DNA from 2 places in the Photobacterium sp. 270122K genome. Region 2 is predicted to be linked to the other one. Evidence: predicted binding sites of a transcription regulator. Region 2 holds the regulator's gene; the other holds the start of a gene.
What was found. Region 2 encodes CRP, which controls carbon source genes, mostly activating them, when cyclic AMP is high. Its sites were predicted from a motif close to TGTGANNNNNNTCACA; they were not measured.
Positions count from the first base shown of each region.

Region 1: a site for CRP is predicted at 4,103-4,118, ahead of ACSF8W_RS18955 (NupC/NupG family nucleoside CNT transporter). Genes of this name have one in related genera too.

Region 1 covers NZ_JBPOEN010000011.1:138,256-146,073, forward strand. The annotation lists gene prfC (peptide chain release factor 3) at 1-610, shown strand, start outside; gene glgX (glycogen debranching protein GlgX) at 843-2,987, shown strand; gene ACSF8W_RS18945 (DUF5363 family protein) at 3,035-3,256, shown strand; gene ACSF8W_RS18950 (TatD family hydrolase) at 3,250-4,044, shown strand; gene ACSF8W_RS18955 (NupC/NupG family nucleoside CNT transporter) at 4,263-5,555, shown strand; gene ACSF8W_RS18960 (XapX domain-containing protein) at 5,995-6,165, shown strand; gene deoC (deoxyribose-phosphate aldolase) at 6,606-7,379, shown strand; gene deoA (thymidine phosphorylase) at 7,570-7,818, shown strand, end outside.
Region 2 covers NZ_JBPOEN010000009.1:205,638-213,455, forward strand. The annotation lists gene astD (succinylglutamate-semialdehyde dehydrogenase) at 1-836, shown strand, start outside; gene ACSF8W_RS17130 (DUF1338 domain-containing protein) at 905-1,723, shown strand; gene ACSF8W_RS17135 (hypothetical protein) at 1,782-1,970, opposite strand; gene crp (cAMP-activated global transcriptional regulator CRP) at 2,148-2,780, opposite strand; gene ACSF8W_RS17145 (OsmC family protein) at 3,054-3,458, shown strand; gene ACSF8W_RS17150 (phosphoribulokinase) at 3,739-4,608, opposite strand; gene ACSF8W_RS17155 (YheU family protein) at 4,762-4,983, opposite strand; gene ACSF8W_RS17160 (hydrolase) at 5,034-6,014, opposite strand; gene ACSF8W_RS17165 (TIGR02444 family protein) at 6,123-6,632, opposite strand; gene ACSF8W_RS17170 (ABC transporter ATP-binding protein) at 6,660-7,818, opposite strand, start outside.

The DNA.
Region 1 (7,818 bases), on a different contig from region 2:
AGGCATGAAGATGAACCACGTGCGTACCGGTAAATTGGTGAGCATTTCAGATGCGGTTACGTTCATGGCGGGCGACCGTTCACGTGCTGAAACCGCGTATGCGGGTGACATCATCGGTCTGCACAACCACGGTACTATTCAGATCGGTGATACGTTCACGCAAGGTGAAAGCCTGAAGTTTGCGGGTATCCCGAACTTCGCACCGGAACTGTTCCGTCGCATTCGTCTGAAAGATCCTTTGAAGCAGAAGCAGTTGCTAAAAGGTCTGGTACAGCTGTCTGAAGAAGGCGCAGTACAGGTTTTCCGTCCGTTGCAGAACAACGATCTGATCGTGGGTGCAGTCGGTGTGCTTCAGTTTGACGTGGTTGTGGCCCGTCTGAAGTCTGAGTACAACGTAGAAGCCATCTACGAAGGTGTGAACGTGGCAACCGCCCGTTGGGTGGAATGTGACGACGTGAAGAAGTTTGAAGACTTTAAACGTAAGAACCAGGCGAACCTTGCCCTTGATGGCGGTGACAACCTGAGCTACATCGCGCCAACCATGGTGAATCTGAACCTGGCGAAAGAGCGTTTCCCAGAAGTGGATTTCCGCGCGACACGCGAACACTAATTTTCACGAGTAAACGGGAAAATGCCCGTTGCTGGTAGGAAAGAAAACGAAAGCCGTCACAGTTGTGACGGCTTTTTTATGCTTTTGTGAAACACCGCGCTATCACTGGCTACCGACCGAAGGATAAGGTCTACTATTTGGGGTAAATCGATCACGCAGAACGGCCACACCGTACGCGCACAGGTGTCCCGTTATCGCGTGCCTTTATCGTCAAGCCAAGGAGTGCAGACCGATGAAAGACCATCCGACCCATGATGCATCAGCGGCGTTAAGCCGTATGCTCGCCGCCGAAAAATCGGTGTATACCTTACAAGGTGAAGCACACCCACTCGGCGCCTCTGTCCTTGCTGATGGGGTGAATTTTAGCGTCTATTCCAAAGACGCCACACGGGTGACGTTGCATTTGTTCACCCATGCTGATGCCACTCGCCCGCAGCATTCGTTTGAATTGGATCCTTCCCTGCATAAACGGGGCCATTACTGGTTTATCTTTGTCGGTAACATCGGCCACGGCCAGCATTATGCCTTACAGGTGGATGGTCCTTGGATCCCCGACAAAGGGCTGCGCTTTAACCCAGAGAAAGTGCTGATTGACCCGTACAGTCAGGCGATCAGCTTGGGAACGGTGTACTCCCGTGAACGGGCGATCGCCCCAGAGTGTAATATCGATGCCTGCATGAAAAGCATCGTGGTAGATCACCGCGGGTTTGACTGGCAAGGGGTACGGGCCCCACGCCATTCCCTGACCGATACCATCATCTATGAAATGCACGTCGGCGGGTTTACCCGCGATCCATCATCGGGTGTTGACCCTACCTTGCGGGGCACTTATGCCGGTGTGATTGAAAAAATCCCGTACCTGAAAGCCTTGGGCGTCACTGCGGTTGAACTGATGCCGGTGCAGCAGTTTGATGTGGATGATGCCCCCGACGGCAAGCAAAATTATTGGGGGTATAGCCCGATCAACTTCTTTGCCGTGCATGCCGGTTACAGCGTGGAAAACGATCCACTCAGCGCCATTGATGAGTTCAAAACCTTGGTGCGAGAGCTGCACAAAGCAGACATTGAAGTGATCCTGGATGTGGTGTTTAACCATACCGCCGAAGGCGATGAACACGGCCCGACCTTCTGTTTTAAAGGCTTACAGAACGGCGCGTATTACCTGATTGATCACGAAAATGGCCACTACAGTAACTACAGTGGGTGTGGCAATACCTGCAACGCGAACCATAGTGTGTTGCGCCGAATGATCATTGATGCGCTGCATTTTTGGGTCACGGAAATGCATGTCGATGGCTTCCGGTTTGACTTAGCCTCCGTCTTATCCCGTGATAGTCAAGGCCATCCGATGCAAGAGCCGCCGTTGCTGTGGTCCATCGATTCGGATCCTATCTTGTGTAACACCAAAATCATTGCCGAAGCGTGGGATGCCGCCGGTCTGTACCAAGTGGGCTCCTTCATTGGGGATCGCTGGAACGAGTGGAACGGCAAATACCGTGATGATGTGCGTGCATTTTGGCGCGGCGACAGCGGGTGTGTCAGCCGGTTCGCCTCTCGTTTATTAGGCTCACCCGATATTTATTGCCGTCACCACCACACTCCGCATCGTTCCGTGAACTTCATCTGTGCCCATGATGGTTTCACCCTGAACGATTTGGTCAGCTATAGCCAGAAGCATAACTTGGCCAATGGGGAAGCTAACCGTGATGGGGATAACCACAATATTTCCAGCAACTACGGGGTGGAAGGGCCAACCGACAACCATGACATTGAAGCCCTGCGCCACCGTCAGTGTAAGAACATGATGGCGACCCTGTTTTTGTCTCTGGGTACCCCGATGATGAGCATGGGGGACGAAGTGCGCCGTACTCAGCAGGGGAACAATAACGCCTATTGTCAGGATAACCCGATCAGCTGGATGGACTGGACGCTGGTGGACAAGCATAGTGACTTGCTGCGGTTTGTGACGTTGCTCAGTGAGATCCGCACCGCGGAACCGGTTTTTGATTGGAACATGCACATTTCCCTCAATGAGGTGCTGGAAGATGTGAGCATTCGCTGGCACGGGGTGCAGCCGGATCAACCGGATTGGTCGGAACATTCACACTCGTTGGCGTTGACCGTGTACCATCCGATCACCCAAGATGAGCTGTACGTGGTGTGTAATGCCTACTGGGATCCGCTGAACTTTACCTTACCCAGCCGTGAAGGCAGCGAATGGCACATGTTGATCAACACGGCCAAAGCGGCTCCGCACGATATTTATCCGGTCGGCAAAGCACCGATTTATCCGTATGACCGTATGCTGATCAGTGGCCGAAGTATGGTTGTTATGGTCGCCAAGTCGACTCAAGAGGTGTCAGCGAGAACTGCGTGACCGTTGCCACAACCGGAAGAAAGAATGAGGAATAAAAAAGAGAACCCATGATAGCTGTATTACGACGCGCCCTGGCGGCGTATGACCGTTGGTGTCGAGACATGGGATTAGCCCCGGAGCATCGGCGCAGTTGTGCGCCGGTGCGCTATGACGAGGATGATCCGCGGCATCCGGCTCAGCGTGCGCGACAAGCCAAACAAGCTGCAGTATCGGCCGAGCCAGAGGCGAATAAAGCTAAAGCAAAACCAGAGACGGACAACGCATGCTGATCGATAGCCATTGTCATTTCGACTTTGCCCCGTTTTGTGACGATCCGGCGCAGTATTTAGCGGACGCGCGGCGCGTTGGGGTTGAAAAGTTGGTGATCCCTGCCATTGGTGTGCGCAATTGGGCGGCGGTACAAGCCCTCGCCACACAGCATGACGGGATCTACTTTGCCTTAGGTCTACACCCTTTTTTCAGTGCCGAGCATACGCCATCGGATGTCACCGCGCTGGCAGATGCACTGGCGGCTGACGCATTTTTGCGAGCACAATTGCGCAGCAAATGCGTTGCAGTGGGGGAATGTGGACTAGACTTTGCCATTGCTGATGCCAATAAAGATCAACAGATGGCGTTATTGGACGCACAGCTCCAATTGGCAAATCAGTATCGCCTGCCTGTGATCTTGCATTGTCGCAACGCGTTTCCCGAATTGGTGCGTTTGTTGCGGCAACAGACACCGGTTGCAGGTGGGGTCTATCACGCTTTTAGTGGGAGCTATCCACAAGCGAAACAGCTTCTTGATCTAGGTATCAATATTGGGGTGGGGGGTACGATAACCTATCCGCGCGCCAATAAGACACGTCAGACGATAGCGGCCTTGCCATTGACGGCGTTGTTACTGGAAACGGACGCGCCGGATATGCCTATTGCTGGCTATCAAGGGCAACCGAACCGACCAGACCGATTGGTGCATGTGTTGCATGAACTTGCAGCGATCCGAGGGGAAAGCGAACGAGATGTTGAGCATGTAGTTACCTTAACCACCGCTGAACTTTTTGGTATTCCGATGTGAACCGAGCTCACATAAAAAACGATTGCGCTAAACGATTGCGCAATCGTATCCTGTTTTATGTGATCAACCTCACGTTTGGTGTTTTTCTTTCACTTCATTTCCTTGCAAATTGTGATGTCGGCATTATTTTATCCGGCGTTGCATGAGTATAATGCGCCGGACTCTTAATGAGCCGAATTGTCGAGACGCCAAACTTAACTTGAGGGATGCCATAAACTATGAGCGTGTTTATGAGCCTGGTTGGGATGGTAGTACTGCTACTGATTGCTGTACTTCTATCTGATAACCGTAAAGCTATTAATCTTCGTACTGTTGGTGGTGCATTTGCCATCCAATTTATTATTGGTGCATTTGTTCTTTATGTACCAGTCGGTCGTGACGTGCTATACGGCATGTCTCAAGGTGTTGCTAACGTTATCAACTATGGTAACGACGGTATCAACTTCTTGTTCGGCGGTTTAACGTCAGACAAAATGTTTGAACTGTTCGGCGGCGGCGGTTTCGTCTTTGCCCTACGTGTACTACCTGTTATTGTTTTCTTCTCTGCACTGATCAGCGTGCTGTACTACTTGGGCATCATGCAGGTCGTCATCAACATTCTTGGTGGTGGTTTACGTAAAGTTCTGGGCACGTCTCACGCAGAATCTATGTCTGCAACAGCGAACATTTTCGTCGGTCAAACAGAAGCACCGTTGGTGATTCGTCCGTTCGTACCGAAGATGACACAGTCTGAGCTGTTTGCCGTTATGTGTGGTGGCCTAGCGTCTGTTGCGGGTGGTGTATTGGCGGGTTATGCGTCAATGGGTGTACCACTAGAGTACTTGATTGCCGCATCATTCATGGCAGCGCCAGGTGGTCTTCTATTTGCTAAGATCATCAAGCCTGAAACTGAAACGCCTGTCACTCAGTTGGCTGAAGACGCAACGTCAGGCGACGACAAGCCAGCAAACGTGATTGATGCAGCCGCTGCGGGTGCTTCTTCAGGTATGCAACTTGCGTTGAACGTTGGTGCGATGCTACTTGCATTCATCGGTTTGATTGCACTGGTTAACGGTATGTTGGGCGGCATCGGCGGTTGGTTCGGTATGCCTCACCTAACACTAGAATTGATTCTGGGTTACGTGTTCTCACCACTTGCATTCCTTATCGGTGTGCCATGGTCAGAAGCAACAGTAGCGGGTTCATTCATCGGTCAGAAACTGGTTGTGAACGAATTCGTGGCTTACTTGAACTTTGCCCCTTACCTGAAAGATGCAGCGGAAGGCGGTATGCTGGTTGCTAACACCGGTGCGGCAATGTCTGATAAGACACAAGCTATCATCTCGTTCGCATTGTGTGGCTTCGCTAACCTATCTTCAGTCGCTATCCTACTGGGTGGTCTGGGTGGTCTAGCACCAAGCCGTCGTCACGACATCGCACGCTTCGGTATGAAGGCCGTAGCAGCAGGTACATTGTCTAACCTGATGTCAGCGACAATCGCAGGTCTGTTCGTTACATTGTCTGCAATGTAAGTTCGAGCCTCGCTGAATAAAGAACGCCGCCGTGAGCAATCACCGCGGCGTTTTTGTTTGTGTCGATAACCTAGAATCGAGTTTCGAGTGTTGAGTGTCGCGTTTCTCGTCCCTAGTTCCTCGTTCCTGCTTTTGGTTTTCTTGCTTTATCTCGCTACTCGCCACGGATTCCCGCATTTCTCGTTCCTAGTCCCTCGTCCCTGTATTTTTAGGTTCTAGGTTCTAGGTTCTAGGTTCTAGGTTCTAGGTTCTGTGCTTGCACATCTCGTATCCTGCTTCTCTCCGATCAACACATACGGTAAACATCTGCGATCTTGTGGCCAATACATGTCATAAAATCGATTGCGCTCCGGTTTCTGCTGTCCCCCTTTGCTAGCATTACATTCGTGGTTTAGGCGACTACACTTTCTGTGTGCAAAAGCAGACAGAGAGAAAAATCATGAGTGAAGTACTGTTAGCCGTTGTTGCGGGCTTTATCGTGGGGGTCCTGTTTTCAGCGATCAAATTGCCTATCCCAGCACCGCCTGTGTTATCAGGGGTGATGGGCATTTTCGGGGTCTACGGCGGCGGGATTGCGTACCAGTGGATCGTCGAACGCTTTTTTACCTAGTGACGGTCGCGTTGTTTACTCCGGTGGTCAGTTTTTCGTTCTGGAAACACATTGTCCACAGCTGGAAACGTAACTTTCATGGTGAGGCCTAGGTTGCCTTGGTATGATTGACCGGCACCATCGAAATAAGATTTACGCTGTATTTGCCTTGTTTTGTCATTATGTTATGACCAGTGAGTGCAAGTGAGCATCACGGCCGAGCAACCCCATCATGCGGTTGTCGGCGCGGTGAAACGGATAGCAATTCGCTCCCTGATCTCGCGATAGGGGGAGAAGACTTCAGGGAATCAAGTCCGTTATACCTGAGTGGCAGCGGTGCGCTGCATCGGGTATCACTGTTCACATCGCGGGCCGTTTGGCAGTGATATTGAATATCACTGCTAGGCGTAGAGGAACGGTGTTTATTAGCTTGTTTAAATAGAATTGGACTGGAGAAAGTCATGAGCGAATTAAAAGCGGCTGCACTGCGTGCGCTTCAACTAATGGATCTTACTACGCTGAACGAAGACGACACTGACGCAAAAGTGATCGCGCTTTGTAAAGATGCAAAAACAGCGGTAGGTAACACGGCTGCGATTTGTATTTATCCGCGTTTTATTCCTGTGGCGAAAAAGCAGCTGCGTGAGCAAGGCACACCGAACGTGCGCATTGCAACTGTGACTAACTTCCCACACGGTAACGACGACATCGAGATCGCTGTCGCTGAAACCAAAGCCGCTGTGGCTTACGGTGCAGACGAAGTGGACGTGGTATTCCCATACCGCGCGCTAATGGCGGGCAACGAAGAAGTGGGCTTTGAGCTGGTTAAACAGTGTAAAGCGGCGTGTGGCGATGTATTGCTAAAAGTGATCATCGAAACGGGCGAATTGAAAACAGAAGCGCTGATCAAAAAAGCCTCTGAAATTTCAATCAACGCTGGCGCAAACTTCATCAAAACGTCTACTGGTAAAGTGCCAGTGAACGCGACCCCAGAATACGCTGAGATCATGCTAAACGTGATCAAAGACATGGGCGTAGCAGAAACGGTTGGTTTCAAACCAGCCGGTGGCGTACGCACGGCAGAAGATGCACAGCAGTATCTATCAATGGCTGACCGCATTTTGGGCGACACGTGGGCAGACAACATGCACTACCGTTTTGGTGCATCAAGCTTGCTAGCAAGCCTACTTCACACGCTAGGTGAAGGCGAAGCAGCAGCGGAAGGCGGCTACTAATCCATTCCAATAAGGTGGCCGACTGGCCGCCTTATTTTTAACTGTCCATTTTACGTTTTACTTTCTGGTTTTTAATGACGATTTTTGCCTACGTTCGCTTTGTGCGGCGTCTACAGGCGGCTCGCGTACACCTGAAAATCACCGACAGTAAACCGTAACGATCCTATATTCGCTATTATTGGGGAATACCATGTATTTACCACAAGAAATCATCCGCAAGAAACGTGACAACATTGAGCTAACGGCTGACGAAATCAATTTCTTCATTCAAGGTATTGCCAAAGATACCGTGTCAGAAGGCCAGATCGCTGCATTCGCGATGGCGATCTACTTCAATGATATGACCATGGATGAGCGTGTTGCGCTGACCTGTGCGATGCGTGATTCCGGTATGGTGATTGACTGGAGCCACATGAACTTTGATGGCCCAATCGTCGAT
Region 2 (7,818 bases):
CCGGCATTGATGGGCTGTTATTTACCGGCAGTGCACACACGGGCCATCTGCTGCATCGCCAGTTTGCCGGTCAGCCAGAGAAAATGTTGGCACTGGAAATGGGGGGGAATAATCCCTTGGTTGTGTCGTCGCACTATGGCGACTTGGACGCCACTGTCTACACTATTATTCAGTCGGCATTTTTAAGTGCGGGTCAACGCTGTACCTGTGCACGCCGATTGTATGTGCCGCGTGGAGAGGAAGGGGATCAGCTGGTGGTGCGTTTAGTGACGTTAACGCAGCAGCTGCATGTCGATGGGCCTTTTGCGTCTCCGGCGCCATTTATGGGGCCACAAATATCCGTGGCCGCCGCCGAGCGTATCGTACAAGCCGAGGCCGACTTAGTGGCGTTAGGAGGGCAAAGTCTGCTCACCGCCACTCGTGGGCAAGGGGCGATCGTGACGCCCGCCATCATTGATGTGACGGCGATTGCGGCCTTGCCGGATGAAGAATATTTTGGCCCCTTGTTGCAGGTCGTGCGTTATGACACCTTGGCAGACGCCGTGACGCTGGCCAATGCCACCCGCTTTGGGTTATCCGCCGGATTGATCTCGACCGACGATCCGGAATGGGCGTACTTTCTCGATCATATCCGCGCCGGGATCGTAAACCGTAACCGACCGTTGACCGGTGCCAGTGGCGATGCACCCTTTGGTGGCCCGGGGGCATCGGGTAACTTACGCCCGAGTGCGTATTATGCTGCCGATTACTGTGCCTATCCCATGGCGTCGATGGAAGGGGCACAACCTGAGTTGCCCGCCCAGCCGATCCCTGGCATGGGGAGCCACCCTCAGTAGCGAGCGAGGCCGTTAACGTAACAGCGAAATAGACAGCGTGTGATATCACCTTGTGAGGAGGGGATGAGATGGAACGGGTAGTGCAATTATTTGATAACTTGTGGCAAGACTATGTGCAGCGTCTATGCCCGTCAGCGCAAGACATACATGATTTGCTGACGGAAGAAGAGCCTCTGCACAATGACCACATCGCGTTGCGGACGTTTAATTTACCCAAAGTCGGGTTAGACCGACTCGCCGCCCCCTTCATTGCGATCGGGTATAAGCCGATGGGGAGGTACCATTTTGAAGGGAAAAAGCTCTATGCTGAGCATTTTGAGCACCCTAACCCCCTTGCGCCTAAAGTGTTTATCAGTGAATTGATGGTGGGGCAGTTCAGCGCCTTGTTTCAAGAAACCGTGCGGGATTTGATTGATCAGGTGCCGGAGTCGGTGATGCGGGATCCGTCATTCCTGTTTGGTGGTCGCGCTTGGGGTCTGGATTACGCCACCTATGAGTTACTGTATGCGGAAAGCGAATATGCGGGCTGGTTGGCCGCGCACGGCTTTGGTGCGAACCATTTTACTGTCAGTATCAATCACCTTGAGCAATTTACCGAGGTGGCGGAAGTGAACCATCTGTTGCTACACAATGGGTTTTCCATTAATGCATCAGGCGGGGACGTGAAAGGATCCCCTGCGGTGATGTTGGAGCAATCGGCCACCTTGGCCGATCAGATCGACGTTGGCTTTACTGACGGGGTCTATACCATTCCCGGTGGCTTTTATGAATTTGCCAAACGCTATCCGACCGCAGAGGGAGAAGCCTTGTTTTCAGGCTTTGTGGAAGCGTCTGCCGATAAGATCTTCGAAAGCACCGATGCGCCTGTGACGGCCAGAGAGCCGTGATGACCAAAGGTCGATAGTCTCTCTCTACAGATAGTCACTCTCTACAGATAGTCACTCTCTACAGATGGCGACTGTCGAGGGGAGAGATCTCTAACCCGGGACGCACGGTGCCGTAACGGGGAAGTTCGTGTTGTTCCAAGAAGGATCGCCCATCACTAAAGCCGGTGAGTTCTACCGTTGTCGGCAGGGGGAAGGTGGTGCCCGCAGAGAGTGTGGTGTGATGCTGAGAGAAACGTTCAATGTCCATCGCGTGTATTTCCATCCATAGAAATCAGAGTGCGTTTATATGCATAATGTAGCATCAAGTGTGGACGTGGCAAACAAGGAAAAGAGTGAGCTTGCTAACAAATATGCCCTATAGCGATACGCAAAGTGAAAAAAAAGCCGCAATGAGCGGCTTTTTTTATTGGTGTGACTTGTACGTTTAGCGCGTACCGTACACCACGATCGTTTTACCGTGAGCAGAAATCAGGTTTTGCTCTTCCAGCATCTTCAAGATACGGCCAACGGTTTCACGAGAACAACCAACGATCTGACCAATCTCCTGACGGGTGATCTTGATTTGCATGCCGTCTGGGTGCGTCATTGCATCTGGCTGTTTAGCCAAGTTCAGCAATGTCTGCGCGATGCGGCCGGTTACGTCCAAGAACGCAAGGTCGCCCACTTTCTGGCTTGTCACCTGTAAGCGACTTGCCATCTGTGCAGATAGGCGCATCAAGATGTCTGGATTGACTTGGATCAGCTGACGGAATTTCTTGAATGAAATCTCAGCCACTTCACAAGGGGTCTTTGCACGTACCCATGCGGTACGCTCTTGGCCTTCTTCAAACAGACCTAGCTCACCAATGAAGTCACCTTGGTTTAGGTAAGACAGGATCATTTCCTTGCCTTCTTCATCCTTGATGAGAACAGCAACAGAACCTTTAACGATGTAATAGAGCGTTTCAGCTTTTTCACCCGCATGAATCAACGTGCTTTTTGACGGGTACTTATGAATGTGGCAATGGGAAAGAAACCACTCTAAAGTTGGATCTGTTTGAGGTTTACCTGGAACCATATTACTAACTTCCTCTGCGTTTGTTGCCCAACAACGACGTCCCTATACGTTTGAGGCCGGGCCTAACAATAATGTAGTTCGCCGTTTAGGATATTCAGTCAACGGCAAGGCTGCAAGCTGACCTGAATAATTAGTTCAGAGTTTATCTTTTTTCGGCACGCTTTTCTTGATATTGATCTATCGGGCGCGGCCATTTTATACCCATAAGTGTGCACATGATCACACGGTTGTTAGATAGTGCCCAAATCCCTCAAAAGTAGTAAGGAGAATGCAATGCAATCACGCGTTAAATGGGTAGAAGGGATGACCTTCTTAGGCCAGTCAAATTCAGGTCATAGTGTGGTGATGGACGGCAAGGGTGGCGAAAAAGCACCCAGTCCGATGGAGCTGGTTTTAATGGCAGCAGGGGGATGCAGTTCGGTGGATGTCGTGGACGGATTGACGTCAGCCGGTCAGCCGATCACCGCGTGTGAAGCACAAATCAAAGCAGTGCGTCGTGAGCAAGCGCCACGTTTGTTTACTTCGGCCAATCTGCATTTTGTGGTGACAGGCAAAGGCCTCGATGAAGCGCTGGTGGCCAAAACCGTGGCGGATTCGTTAGAGAAATACTGCTCAGTGTGTTTGATGCTGGGTGAAGGCGTCGAGATGACCCACTCGTACGAGATTATTGAAGGGTAAGACAGAAAGAAGGGACGAGGGGCGAGTAAGTGCGAAAAAGCAAAGGCGGTCGAGAGCGGTCCTTGGGCCCTAAGGCCCTATGGTAAGAGCGAGAACTGAAGTATTTGAATCTTGAATGAGAAGCGGTATTTTGACCACAGAACCACAGAACCACAGAACCACAGAACCACAGAACCACAGAACCACAGTCGCTTTTACTCGTCACTCGCTACTCGAAAACTCGTCCCTATCCCTATAAACGCGCAAACTTGTTCCTCATCCCTGCTTTTCCTTGCCCTTGTCAGCCAATCTTCCCCGTATCAATCAACTGTTGGATCAAGGGGCGCATGATCAGCTCCATCGCAAAACTCATTTTACCGCCGGGCACGACTAAGGTGTTATGGCGTGACATGAAGGAGCCTTGGATCATTGACAGTAAATAGGGGAAATCGACCTTCTTGATCCCACGAAAACGGATCACGACAAAACTCTCATCCAAACTTGGAATGGCTTTTGCGCTCAAAGGGTTAGAGGTATCTACCGTCGGCACGCGCTGAAAGTTAATGTGGGTGCGGGAAAACTGGGGGGTGATGTAATTGAGGTAATCATCCATCGAGCGGACAATCGATTCCATCACCGCTTCACGCGAATGGCCCCGATCGCGGGTATCGCGCACGATCTTCTGGATCCACTCCAAGTTCACGATCGGCACCATGCCAATCAATAAGTCGACATGCTGCGCCGCATTGGTGTCACCGTCGACCACACCGCCATGCAACCCTTCGTAAAACAACACATCGGTATTTTCCGGCAATGATTGCCAAGGGGTAAACGTGCCGGGCATCAGGTTATAAGGCACGGCTTCATCAAAGGTATGCAGATAACGGCGGTATTGGCCGCTGCCATCCAGACCGTATTGGCGGAAAAAATCAGCCAGTAGCGGGAAGTCATTGGCTTGCGGGCCAAAGTAGCTGATATGGCGACCTTGCTCTTTGGCTTTGCGGATCTCGACATCCATCTCGGGGCGAGTGAAGCGGTGAAAGCTGTCCCCCTCCAGCCAAGCGGCATTGATGTTCATCATATTGAACATTTTACGAAACGCTTCGGAGGTGGTGGAGGTGCCGGCCCCCGACGATCCCGTGACGGCTATGATCGGATGTTTTGCTGACATGACAAACCCTGTCGTTAACATTAACGGAAAGAGTTATTAACAGTCTGGCAGGATAATAGCAAGTTGGATTGTCAAAAATGCTGGTGGGCTAACCGAACCAGCATCCTTGAGGCAGGTATCACGATCTTGCATAGCGATGCGACGGCGATGGGATCAGGCGCGCCCTAAGTCGCGGCGCAGTTTGATATCGACCGTTTCGTGCAATTCCGAAAAGAAAATGACCGCGTCGCCACTTTCGAGTTGCTGACGGACATGCTGTACTTTGCTGGCCATGCTGAGCTCTTGTTCACCGTAGTCAGTGCCTTCGCGCAGCACAAAATGCTCAATCAGGTTAGTCAGGGTCTCGGGGTCAATGTCTTGCCAAGGAATAATCATGGGGGGGTCATCATGGTTGAACAGAATCCCCTATTATATTGGCAATATTGTCACTTGTAGAGGGCTTGCAGTTGCTGCAGGAACCACGCGGGTACCGTGTGCTCCAACCAAAAGACCGGCTGACGCCAGTGGCCGGTGACAAACCCGACGTGTCCGCCGTGATCTGACAGGTGGTAATCAATGTGCGACGGCAGCGACTGTTGCGGGATCACGGCCTCGGTCATGAACGGGTCGTCTTTGGCATGAATGATCCGCAGTGGGGTGGTAATGCGCTCGAGTTTGGCTAAGCCGCTGCATCGCTGGTAATAGTCCTCGGCATTAGCAAATCCGTGCAAAGGCGCCGTGATGTGCTCATCAAACTGCCATAAGGTACGAATACGTTGCGCGGCGTGGGTATCGAGCGGCATGGCCAGCGGGTGCGCCTGAATTTTCTGGTCGAGATTGCCTTTCATCGAGCTCAGCAGGTAACGTTGATATACCTGAGAAAAGCCTTGTTGGATGCGGCTTGAGCAAGCTGCCAAATCGAGTGGCGGTGAGATCACTTGTGCTGCCAATAGTCCGGAGTCTTGCTGGGTTTCTGCCAGATAGTTAACCAGCATGTTGCCTCCCAGTGACACGCCTACGGCCATAAAGGGTTGCGTTGGCAGGTGTTGACGCAGCCATTGTAAAAAGAAACGCGCATCGCCTGTTTCCCCCGAATGGTAGCTGCGGGGAAGACGATTGATTTCACCGCTGCACCCACGAAAATGCATCATTACCCCGAGCCAGCCTTGCGCCTTTGTCGCATGCAGCAGGCCGTTGGCATAGGGGCTGTTAAAACTGCCTTCTAGGCCGTGGAACAGGATCATCACGGGTTGGTCAGGGGCGCATTGTTCAGGCGGGGCGGTCCAAGCTAAATCGAGGAAATCGCCATCGGGGGTATCAATGCGTTGGGTGATCGGTTCAAACAGGGGCTGGCGGCGAAGAAAGCGCGGCAGCAAGGTTTGCAGATGGGCATTGCGTAAGCCGTGCGCCGGGGTGAACGGTTGCATGATGACTCCTGATAAACACACCTTTTCGGGCGTATAAGACCGTAAAGGAAGAAAAGTGCAGAAAGCATAACGCCGGGATTGGGATATCGTCCAGTGAAAGGGCGCGGGCTAGTCAGTGGTGTGACCTTGTAATTGTCGGTACAGGGCGGTGGGGGCATGGCAATGCTGGCAATAGGCGAAAAGATTGCAAGGGGCAAGGACAAGCGAAGTGGTGGTGTGTGGAATGCTTGAGTGCAGAATGTCGGAGTTTGAGACGCTGAGTGGCAATAAGGCGTGGCACTGTTGCACGATATCGGCTTGCTGCTGGCGTTCCTGCTGCAATTCTTCCGCGAGCAGAGCTTGATAGGCGGCCGTCGAGAGGTGGGCTTTTTGTGCACGGCGTTGGGCGCGAAACTGTTGCAGAGGTCGATCGCTGCGCGTGAGAGTGGTCAGCAGTGTTGTTAGTCCTTCGGGAGGAAGGGCAAGTGACTGTGTATCGAGCCAATGCAGCAACAGGGCAAGGTTAACGTTGCCCTGATACTGGTCTTGGAAGCGTAAACAGGCGGCTTCAACCCCCGCTTGACGGTAGTGGTGCAATGAAAATTGCCAAAAATCCGCTGCCGTCAACGTTGGGGTCATGAGGTATTACCTTGTTATAGAATAGCGTTACGCATTCGGGGCCAAGAATTCAGCTTCCAGCGCTTCCAGCTGCTCTTGCAGATCCATCCATTCCATCTCGACATCTTCCAACGCCGATTTGGCTTCGGCCTGACGCTTGAGTTGTTCGTTCAGGCGCGCTTTGTTGTCGGCTTCGTAGATAGTGACATCAGCAAGGTGCGTTTCGGCATCCGCCAGTGTCGCACTCAACGTTTCCATCTGCTTATCCAGCTTCTCGATCTGCTTACGCATTGGGGCGGTCTGCTTACGGAATTCCGCTTCCAGGCGCTTTTGCTCTTTACGTGATGCGGCGCTGTTGTCTTTGACCGTTTCCGGTTTGCTGGCTTGTAGTTCGCGACGTTCGTTACGTTGCTGTTCGGTCAGCCACTTGTGATAGTCCTGCAAATCACCATCAAATGGTTCAACTTTGCGGTCATGCACCAAGTACAGATCATCGGTGGTAGCTCGCAATAAGTAACGGTCGTGGCTGACAATGACCATCGCCCCTTCATACGACTGCAAAGCGAAGGTCAGCGCTTGGCGCATGTCCAAGTCCAAGTGGTTGGTCGGTTCATCGAGCAACAGCAAGTTCGGGCGCTGCCACACGATCAATGCCAAGACCAAACGGGCTTTTTCGCCGCCCGAGAACGGACCGACTTTTTCTAATGCCTTGTCACCCAAGAAGCCGAAGCTGCCCAAGTAATCACGCAGTTGCTGTTCGGTGGCATCCGGTGCGATACGGGCCAGATGTTGTACCGGGGTGTCGTCGAGGTACAAGGTCTCTAGCTGATGCTGGGCAAAGTAGCCGATTTTCACGCCTTGCGAGTACGCCATGTCACCGGCTTTTGCCGGTAACTCGTTGGCCAGCATTTTGATCAGGGTTGATTTACCCGCGCCGTTACGGCCCAGTAACCCGATGCGGCTGCCCGGCACCAGATTCAAACGGATTTTTTCCAGGATCAGTTTATCGTCATAGCCGGCGGCCACTTGATCCATCATCAAAATCGGATTGGGCAAGGCGGAAGGATCGCGAAATTCAAAGCTGAACGGGTTATCGAACTGCGCAGGCAGCACTTTTTCCATGCGTTCTAAGGCTTTGATGCGGCTTTGTGCTTGACGGGCTTTACTTGCTTTGTAGCGGAAGCGGTCGATGTACGACTGCATGTGC